4 regions of the Kitasatospora sp. NPDC054795 genome follow, and region 3 is predicted to be linked to each of the others. Evidence: riboswitches for the same ligand, from Rfam matches in the RefSeq annotation. Region 3 holds a riboswitch; each other region holds the start of a gene.

Region 1 (2,189 bases), on a different contig from region 3:
CGGCAGCGACCGGGTCGACCTCAGCAGCCTGCCGCCGGCCAGCGGCTACGCGGCCGTGGCGATGGCCAAGGCGATGAGCAAGCAGGGCTCGCCGTACGTGTGGGGCGCCACCGGCTCGACCACCTTCGACTGCTCGGGCCTGATGGTCTGGGCGTACGGGCAGGCGGGCGTCTCGCTGCCGCGCACCTCGCAGGAGCAGGGCCACTACGGCACCCGGGTGCCCTCGCTGGACCAGGCCCAGCCGGGCGACCTGGTGATCTACGGCAACGACATGCACCACGTCGGGATGTACATCGGCAACGGCATGGTGGTCCACGCGCCGCACACCGGTGACGTGGTGAAGGTGATGAAGGCCGACGCGATGTCGATCAACACCATCCGCCGGGTCTGACGGCCCGACACGCCCGCGCGGCCCCTCCGGGGGCTGTGAAAAGCGCCACCCCTCGTGCGGGGGGTGGCGTTCGGCTTTCGGCCCCTTCGCGGCCACATGCTGAGAATCGATCAGCCTTCTGTGTGCCGGTGGTCACCATCGGTCATTTTCACAGAAGAACTTGGGAAATCTTTGGTCTTTTTTCTGACAAGGATTTGAACCGATCACGGTTCAGTTACTAGGGTCGTGCCCTGAACCACCGCACTGTCGATCGCCCAGCCAGGGTGGCGGCGGTGGTTACCGTCGAGTTCGTGAGGCAGCGGGGCAGGTCGAAGCGACTGCCCGACAGGGGAGCCCAGTGGTTAGGGGCGCTGCGGAGCGGAGCCGGGGAACCACGTTCCTCCGGGGTGAATCGACGCCAGGTCGGCCGATGGAACGGCCGTGAGGCGTCGTAGGGCATGCTTCCGGCCCGAACCCGTCAGCTCACCCGGTAGGCGGACGTAGGAAGAAGGAGTCCGCCTTCGTGGCGTCCCATCGTCGTCCCAAGCCCGCAGGCCGCGCCCGGGTCTCGATCCTGACCGGTGTCGCCGCGGCAGCCGTCGTCCTCTCCGCGCAAGGCGCCCACGCCGACCCGCAGCCGACCAAGGAACAGGTCAAGGGGCAGGTCGACCAGCTCAACGAGCAGGCCGAGATCGCGACCGAGAACTACAACGCGGCCCAGGCCAAGCAGCAGGAGCTGGAGAAGCAGGTCTCCGGCATGCAGGACCAGGTGGCCCGTCAGCAGGCCCAGGTCACCGAGCTCCAGGGCGGCCTGGCCGAGATCGCCGGCGAGCAGTACCGCAACGGGGGAATATCCCCGACCGTCCAGCTGATGTTCTCCTCCAGCCCGGACACCTTCCTCAGCCAGGCCGACGCGCTGAACCAGGCCGGCAGCACCCAGAAGGGTCAGCTGAAGGAGCTCCAGGAGCAGCAGCGCAAGCTCGACCAGGACCGCAACGAGGCCCAGGGCAAGCTCGCCGAGCTGGAGTCGACCACCCAGCAGCTGAAGACCTCCAAGGAGGAGGTCCAGGGCAAGCTGAAGGCGGCCCAGGACCTGCTCAACACGCTGACCGAGCAGGAGCGCCAGGCGCTGCGCCAGGCCGAGGAGAAGGCCGCGGCCGACGCCAAGGCCAAGGCCGACGCCGCCCAGGCCCAGCAGCAGCAGGCCGACCGCGCCTCCCGCGACAACAGCCGCGGCGACCTCGCGACCGGCTCGACCGCCTCCTCCCCGGTGAAGGTGGCCCCGGGCAGCTCGCGCGGTGCCGCCGCGCTCTCGGCCGCCGCCTCCAAGATCGGCAGCCCGTACGTCTGGGGCGCCACCGGCCCGGGCTCCTTCGACTGCTCCGGCCTGATGGTCTGGGCGTTCAACCAGGCGGGCGTGTCGCTGCCGCGCACCTCGCAGGCGCAGGCCTCGGCCGGCACCCGGATCGGCTCGGACATCTCCCAGGCCCAGCCCGGCGACCTGCTGATCTTCTACACCGACGCCCACCACGTCGGCATCTACGCGGGCAACGGCCAGGTGCTGCACGCGCCCAAGCCGGGCGCGTCGGTGCGCTACGAGGCCGTCACCAACATGCCGCTGGCCTCCATCGTGCGGGTCTGATCACCGCTCGAACGCTTCCAGGCCCGGCCTCCCCCAGGGGAGGCCGGGCCTGCGGTTTTTCCTGCGGCTTTTCCCGAGGGTCGATCAAATGTCCGACAACAGCCTGAATATTCGGGTTGGCAGGGGTTTGGACTCGCTTGCCCTGACTCGCTAACGTCTGCCACCGGACTCCCGCTC
Region 2 (2,189 bases), on a different contig from region 3:
CATCAGGCCCATGACGCCGCGCATCAGGGCGCCCGGCGGCGGGTTCTCGACGAAGGCGTTGAGCAGGACGATCCCGGCGACCCGCTCGGGCGCGTCCCCGGCGGCCCTGACGACGGTCGCCCCGGTGTAGGAGTTCCCGGCGAGGACGGCGCGCTCGATGCCGAGGTGGTCGAGCAGGGCGAGGACGTCGCCGGCGATGGCGGCCGGGCCGTAGTCGTCCCACTCGACGGAGGACTCGCCGAAGCCCCGCAGGTCCACGGTGACGACGCGGTGGCCGGCGGCGACGAGCAGCGGGCGCAGGTGCCGGTAGGCGGCCCGGCTGTCGAGCATGCCCGGGAGCAGGACGACGGGGGTGCCGTCGCCCTGCCGGGTGTCGTCGAAGGCGATCCGGCCGCCGGGAACGGTCAGGTACTGGGTGCTCGGGGTGATGGTGCCGTTCATGGGGGTCCTCCTCGGGCCGCCGGTGCGGGGCATCGGCGTGCGGGCCGATAGCCATAAAGCTAAGGCTAATAGCCTTAGCCGTCAAGCGAATGGCCGGGTGAGGGATGGAACGGAAGGAGCGGATGGAGCGGAAGGGGTGATCAGACTCCCTCCACCTTGAACGGGTCGTGCTCGCTGAGCAGCTTCTCCAGCCTGGCCTGGTCCACCCGGGTGACCATCTCGTTGGACTCCTGCCGGTCCCGGATCACCTTCGCCAGCGTGAACGCCGAGGTGACGGTGTAGAGGAGGCCGATCCCGAGGAAGGCCCTGGTCCATCCGCCGACCGGCAGGTAGGCGATCCCGAGGGCGAGGGCGACGCCCGACAGGGCGAAGGAGAGGACGGCCTGGATGTGGTACGCGGCCGTGGTGCGGGTCTGCATCGATGTGCTCATGGCGCCAGGATGTGGCCGCCCGGACGGGGCGCACATGAGTAGGAGTACTCAGATGGGGCCGTGCGCGAGGGGGGTGTTCGCCGGTGTCGTTCGTTGACGTCCGATCACTTTGCCCTAGGCTGCTCCGAACGGATGGCTTGGAATCAGAGCCTCCTAGGATTAACGTTTGATAACGCAGCGCGGTTGTCAACGCCGTACCCAGACGGCACCGTGCGCCGTCGCCTAATCCCGCCGACCCGCCTCCGGGCAGGTCAGGGAGCCGGGGAACCACGTTCCTTGGGGTGAATCGGCGGGGCTCCGGCCCAGCCGTAGGAGACCTTCCTGCTCCGAACCCGTCAGCTAACCCGGTAGGCGCGAAGGAAGGAAAGGAGCGCGCCTCCGTGGCGTCGACGCACACCCCGGCACACCCGGCCGGCTTCGCAGCCGGTACCCAGCTCCTCGACCACCCCGGCACGGACGGCCCCGAGGCCTTCGGCCCGGAGGACTTCCCCGCGGAGGTCGAGACCAACCGCCACCGGATGCCGCGTCAGACCCGCGGAGCCTCCCCACTGCTCGGCGTCACCGCCGTCGCCGCCACCCTGGGCGCCACCGGCTTCGCCTCGGCGACCCCGGCCGCCGCCCCCGCCGTCGAGGCCCCGGACGAGACCCCGGTCGCCCTCTCCGCCGACCCCGGCCTCGCGCTCGCCGCCCGCATCCAGCACCAGGCCGACAGCCAGCGCACCGCCGCCGAGGAGACCGCCCGGCTCCAGGCCGCGCAGGAGGCCGAGGCCAAGGCCGTCGCCAAGGAGGCCGAGGCCAAGCGCGCCGCCGAGGAGGCCGAGCGGGTCAAGGCCGCCGCCCTCACCCTCCCGGTGAAGGACTACCGGCTCTCCGCCCACTACGGCCAGAGCGCCCGCTACTGGGCCAACCTGCACACCGGCCTGGACTTCGCCGCCGACACCGGCACCCCGGTCTACGCGCTCGGCCAGGGCACCATCACCTCGGCCGGCTGGGCCGGCTCGTACGGCTACCGGATCGTCGAGACCCTGCCCGACGGCACCGAGATCTGGTACTGCCACCTCTCCTCGATCACCAAGGGCTCCGGCAAGGTCGCCCCCGGCCAGCAGATCGGCAAGGTCGGCGCGACCGGCAACGTCACCGGGCCGCACCTGCACATGGAGGTCCGCCCCGGCGGCGGTGCCCCGGTCGACCCGGAGCCCTGGCTCCAGCAGCGCGGCCTCAACCCCTGACCCGCGCGAGAAACCCGGCGCACCCGCGAGAGGCCCGCACACCCGCGCGAGAAACCCGACGCGCACGCACGGAGGCCCCGGCCCGGAG
Region 3 (2,189 bases):
CGAGGACCGCACCGTGGCCGAGCTGCTGGCCATGGCGGCCGAGGCCGGGCTGCCCACGCCTGTCCTGGTGCCGCTGGTGCCCGGCCCGCACACCTTCCTGACCGAGCTTCACGCGCTCGCCGCCGAGTACGGCGCGCCCGTCACCGACCCGCTGGGCCCGCACCCGCTGCTGGCCGAGGCCGTGCACGTCCGGCTGTCCGAGGCCGGGCTGGCCCGGGCCGACCGCGCCCGGCTGTTCGCCATCGCGACCGCCGCGGACGGCGTGGTGCTGACCACCGTCGGCGGCGAGGACGCGGCCGCGGCGGCCGGCATCACCGGCGTGCTGCTGGCCGCCCGACTGGCCGTGCCGGTCGTCGCCGCCGCGCTCGACGTGCCCGGCTCGGTGGCCGCGGCCGTCAACCACCTCAGGGACACCGGCTCGCAGCGCCCGGCGCTGGCCCCGCTGGTGATCGGCCCGGAGGCGGACTCCGAGCTGCTCGCCACCGCCGCCGAGGAGACCGGCTGCCCGTCGGCCGCGCCGCTGGGCTCGTACCCGTCGGTCGGCCAGCTGATCGCCTCCACCTACCTGGCGGCGCTGCCCGCGCCGTCCCCGGAGGACCTGGCACGGGCCGAGGCGGAGGCAGCGGCCGCCGCCGAGGCCGAGGGGGCCCTGGAGGGCGTCCGCGGCGCCCACGCGGCCTCCCAGGGGCCCGCAGGGCGGTAGTCGACGCCGCGCGCCGGTTCGCGCGCACCGAAGGGCCCGGAACGGCATGCCGTTCCGGGCCCTTCGGTTTTGCTCCGCCCGCCCATGGCCGTCCCGCGGAAGTCGGACGGCAATGAAGTGGAATGTCCGTTCTGGCCTATTTGAAAGGAAATAGGAAACGCGGTCGCGGGCGCTCGCGTCACAGCCGCAGCCCCATCCGCCGGAACGCTCCGGCCCGCGATTCGACGCGCCGTCACGCCACTCCTGAAGTGCTGCCAGTTGTGGGCTTCCGCAACAGGGTTGCTCGAAAACGATCATTTACGATCATGGAGAGCGGCAGTTTTGGCAGTTTCCACTAAACCGTGATGCGCATCACAGCCGTTTGCAGTTTGAACTTAAGTCTGATTAACGTGCTCCCCGTTCGTGACCACACGAACCCGGTTCATCCGCGACGCCGAGTCCTGCCGTCGGATGTCCTGGCAGCGCGAAATCGCACCACGGCAGGAGCGGGGGACCCACAGGTAAGTCGCCCCGGACCGATCTCCGGAACGGTCCAGGGCTAGGGGTGAAGCCGCGCCCACAGCGCGGCCGGGCAACTCCAGCCCGAATCCGACAGCTCACCTCGCAGGCGTGGGAGAGGACCGCGTCTTCATGCTGCCCACCAACGGCACTCGTCTGTCCAGCCGCACCCATCGCGTGATCGCCGCCCTCGGCGTCGCGGGCGTCGGCCTCACCGTCCCCTGCATCGCCTCCGGCACCGCCTCCGCCGCCACCGTCGCCACCTGGGACAAGGTCGCCCAGTGCGAGAGCGGCGGCAACTGGAGCATCAACACGGGCAACGGCTTCTACGGCGGCCTCCAGTTCACCTCCAGCACCTGGTCCGCCTTCGGCGGCAGCGCCTTCGCGGCGCGCGCCGACCTGGCCACCAAGGACCAGCAGATCGCCGTCGCCGAGAAGGTCCTCGCCTCGCAGGGCCCCGGCGCCTGGCCGGTGTGCTCGGTCCAGGCCGGCCTCACCAAGGGCGGCGCCGCGGCCGCCGTCGACACCTCGGCGGGCTCCACCGCCGGCTCGACCGCCGCCAAGCCCGCCCAGAGCGCCAAGCCGGCCGCCCCGGCCGCCAAGCCCGCTCCGCAGACCCAGGCCCCGGCCGCCAAGCCCGCCGCGCCCGCCGCGCCCGCCCAGGACGGCACGCAGGCCGGCGCCGACTCCGCTGCCTCCGGAAACCGGAGCGACTGGGTCCAGAAGCGCCAGCAGCAGGCCCAGAACGGCGACTACACCGTGGTCGAGGGCGACTGGCTGTCCGCGATCGCCGACCAGCACAAGGTGCAGGGCGGCTGGCAGCGGCTGTACGAGCTCAACCGCGGCACCCTGACCGAGGGTCCGGACAGCATCTACCCGGGCCAGCAGCTGTCCTTCGGCGGCAACGGCCAGGCCCAGGCCGCCACCGGCAAGTCCGGCTCGGACTTCACCTGGTTCGACCGCTCGCAGAAGTCCGGCCAGTCCGCGA
Region 4 (2,189 bases), on a different contig from region 3:
GGCCCGCGGGGAGAGCGCGCTGCTGGAGACCGGGATCGAGGAACTCCTGCGCTACGACGGGCCGGTGGAGATGGCGACCTGGCGGTTCGCGACCCGTCCGCTGGCCATCGGCGGGGTGGACATCCCGGTCGGCGACCCGGTGCTGGTGGTGCTCGCCGCGGCGGACCGCGACCCGGCCCGGTTCGCGGCCGAGAACACCCTGGACCTGGCCCGGACGGACAACCCCCACCTGGGCTTCGGGCACGGCATCCACTACTGCATCGGCGCTCCGCTCGCCCGCTTGGAGGGCCGTGCCGCGCTGACCACGCTGCTTTCCCGGCTGCCCGATCTCCGGCTCGCGGAAAACGCGGACGACCTGCGGTGGCGTGGTGGTCTGATCATGCGTGGGCTGCGCGAACTGCCGGTGGAATTCAGTCCGGAGAGCCGCTCCCCGCACGCCTCTCCGCAGACTCCTCCGCGCGCTCCTTCGCAGGCTTCTCCGCAGGCCTCTCCGAACACTCCCGCCACGCCTCCGACGTGCTGAGATCGCACTGACGGGACGTCGTGAACCACCTGCCGACGGGGGTGTGAACACCCATCAATCCGGACATAACACCGCCGTTGGTAGGCGATCGAACACGCGCCGTAATTATTGTGTGATATCGACGATATGAGCTTGTGATTGGTCTGATGATCTGTCTACTCTCCCTGGAGTTCGCAGCTGCGGACCTCGTACGCGGAACGCCGAGTCCTGCCCGCCGCGTCACGGGAAACCGACCAGAACCCTGGGCAGGGGCGGGGGAACCAGGTTTGTTGCCGTCTCCCCACGGCTTGGGGTGAAGCCGCCCGAGCGGAATCGTTTCCGCATACGGCGGCCGGGCCACCTCCCGGTCCGAACCCGACAGCTCACCTCGCAGGCGTGCGGAGAGGGACCTCTTCATGCTGTTCGTTGGAACTGGCCGTCACCGTCGTCGCACCCAGGCCGAGAAGGCCATCGCCGTCGCCGGTGTGGCCGGCGTCGGACTCGCGATGCCGCTCCTCACCGCCACCGGCGCCTCCGCCGCCCCCGCCTCCACCTGGGACGCCGTCGCCCAGTGCGAGGCCGGTGGCAACTGGAGCATCAACACCGGCAACGGCTTCTACGGCGGCCTCCAGTTCACCTCCAGCACCTGGAAGGCGTACGGCGGCACCGCCTACGCGCCGCAGGCCAACCAGGCCAGCAAGGCCCAGCAGATCTCGGTCGCCGAGAAGGTGCTGGCCTCGCAGGGCCCGGGCGCCTGGCCGGTCTGCTCCCAGAAGGCCGGTCTGACCAAGGGCGGCGCCCCGGCCGCGGTCGACACCTCCTCGGACGCCAAGCCGCAGTCCGCCCCCAAGCAGCAGACCCCGAAGGCCTCCGCCAAGCCGGCCGAGAAGCCGGTCGCGCAGCAGCCCGCCGCCCAGAAGCAGGCCCCGAAGCCCGCCGCGCAGCCGGCCCAGCAGGCCGCCCCGCAGCAGCAGGCGCAGCCGCAGACCCCGGGCTTCTCCGGCAAGGCCGGCTGGGACGCCGACGCCAAGGTGTACTGGTACCAGAGCAACGGCGCCTGGTACTGGACCAGCCACCAGAGCGTCTACCAGCAGTACGCCGGCCAGGCCGCCGCCCAGCCGCAGTACGCCCCGCAGGCCGCGCAGTCGGCCCCGCAGGCCGCCGGCCACGACTACACCGTCCGCGCCGGTGACACCCTGTCGACCATCGCCGCCGCCCAGGGCGTGTCCGGCGGCTGGCACGCGCTGTACGAGCAGAACCACGGCACGGTCGGCGGCGACCCGAACCTGATCATGCCCGGCCAGGTGCTGCACCTCGGCTGAGCCGGCCCGCTCGACGCCGGCCCGCCGGCCGCCGGCCCGCCCGCCGCACCCGGCGCCGACGCCGCCCCGGCCCGCCGTCCGAAGGGGACCGGTCCTACCGGTCCCCTTCGTCCGCATTCGCCCGCTCCGGTGGGACAAGCTGGGACAAGCAGGTGAACTACCGGTGGGTAGTGGGGCCACACGCTGAGACGGGACCGAGGCGGACGTGGCCCCGGGAGCCCGGGCGGTTAGGCTCTGGTCGTAACGACTCCGCAATCGTCCTGCTGACAGCACCCACCGTCAGACCGGACCCTGCTTCCGCAAGGAGATGCCTCGTGCCGTCCATCGATGTCGTCGTAGCCCGTGAGATCCTCGACTCCCGCGGC

What was found. A riboswitch is a leader RNA that binds a small molecule or an ion and turns the genes downstream of it on or off. The one in region 3 is predicted to bind cyclic di-AMP.
Region 1: it holds a riboswitch for cyclic di-AMP, as region 3 does, so the genes downstream of both, ACWGJO_RS27800 (NlpC/P60 family protein) here and ACWGJO_RS03550 (transglycosylase family protein) in region 3, are expected to answer to the same signal.
Region 2: it holds a riboswitch for cyclic di-AMP, as region 3 does, so the genes downstream of both, ACWGJO_RS33700 (M23 family metallopeptidase) here and ACWGJO_RS03550 (transglycosylase family protein) in region 3, are expected to answer to the same signal.
Region 4: it holds a riboswitch for cyclic di-AMP, as region 3 does, so the genes downstream of both, ACWGJO_RS12710 (LysM peptidoglycan-binding domain-containing protein) here and ACWGJO_RS03550 (transglycosylase family protein) in region 3, are expected to answer to the same signal.

What each region holds. Positions count from the first base shown of each region.
Region 1 covers NZ_JBSHAP010000088.1:16,273-18,461, reverse strand. Annotated here, with positions in the region: gene ACWGJO_RS27805 (NlpC/P60 family protein) at 1-391, shown strand, start outside; cyclic di-AMP (ydaO/yuaA leader) riboswitch at 730-883, shown strand; gene ACWGJO_RS27800 (NlpC/P60 family protein) at 894-2,012, shown strand.
Region 2 covers NZ_JBSHAP010000129.1:15-2,203, reverse strand. Annotated here, with positions in the region: gene ACWGJO_RS33710 (alpha/beta fold hydrolase) at 1-441, opposite strand, end outside; gene ACWGJO_RS33705 (YiaA/YiaB family inner membrane protein) at 582-872, opposite strand; cyclic di-AMP (ydaO/yuaA leader) riboswitch at 1,082-1,240, shown strand; gene ACWGJO_RS33700 (M23 family metallopeptidase) at 1,253-2,101, shown strand.
Region 3 covers NZ_JBSHAP010000006.1:14,929-17,117, forward strand. Annotated here, with positions in the region: gene ACWGJO_RS03545 (hypothetical protein) at 1-703, shown strand, start outside; cyclic di-AMP (ydaO/yuaA leader) riboswitch at 1,156-1,326, shown strand; gene ACWGJO_RS03550 (transglycosylase family protein) at 1,313-2,189, shown strand, end outside.
Region 4 covers NZ_JBSHAP010000027.1:33,836-36,024, forward strand. Annotated here, with positions in the region: gene ACWGJO_RS12705 (cytochrome P450 family protein) at 1-523, shown strand, start outside; cyclic di-AMP (ydaO/yuaA leader) riboswitch at 745-913, shown strand; gene ACWGJO_RS12710 (LysM peptidoglycan-binding domain-containing protein) at 919-1,824, shown strand; gene eno (phosphopyruvate hydratase) at 2,139-2,189, shown strand, end outside.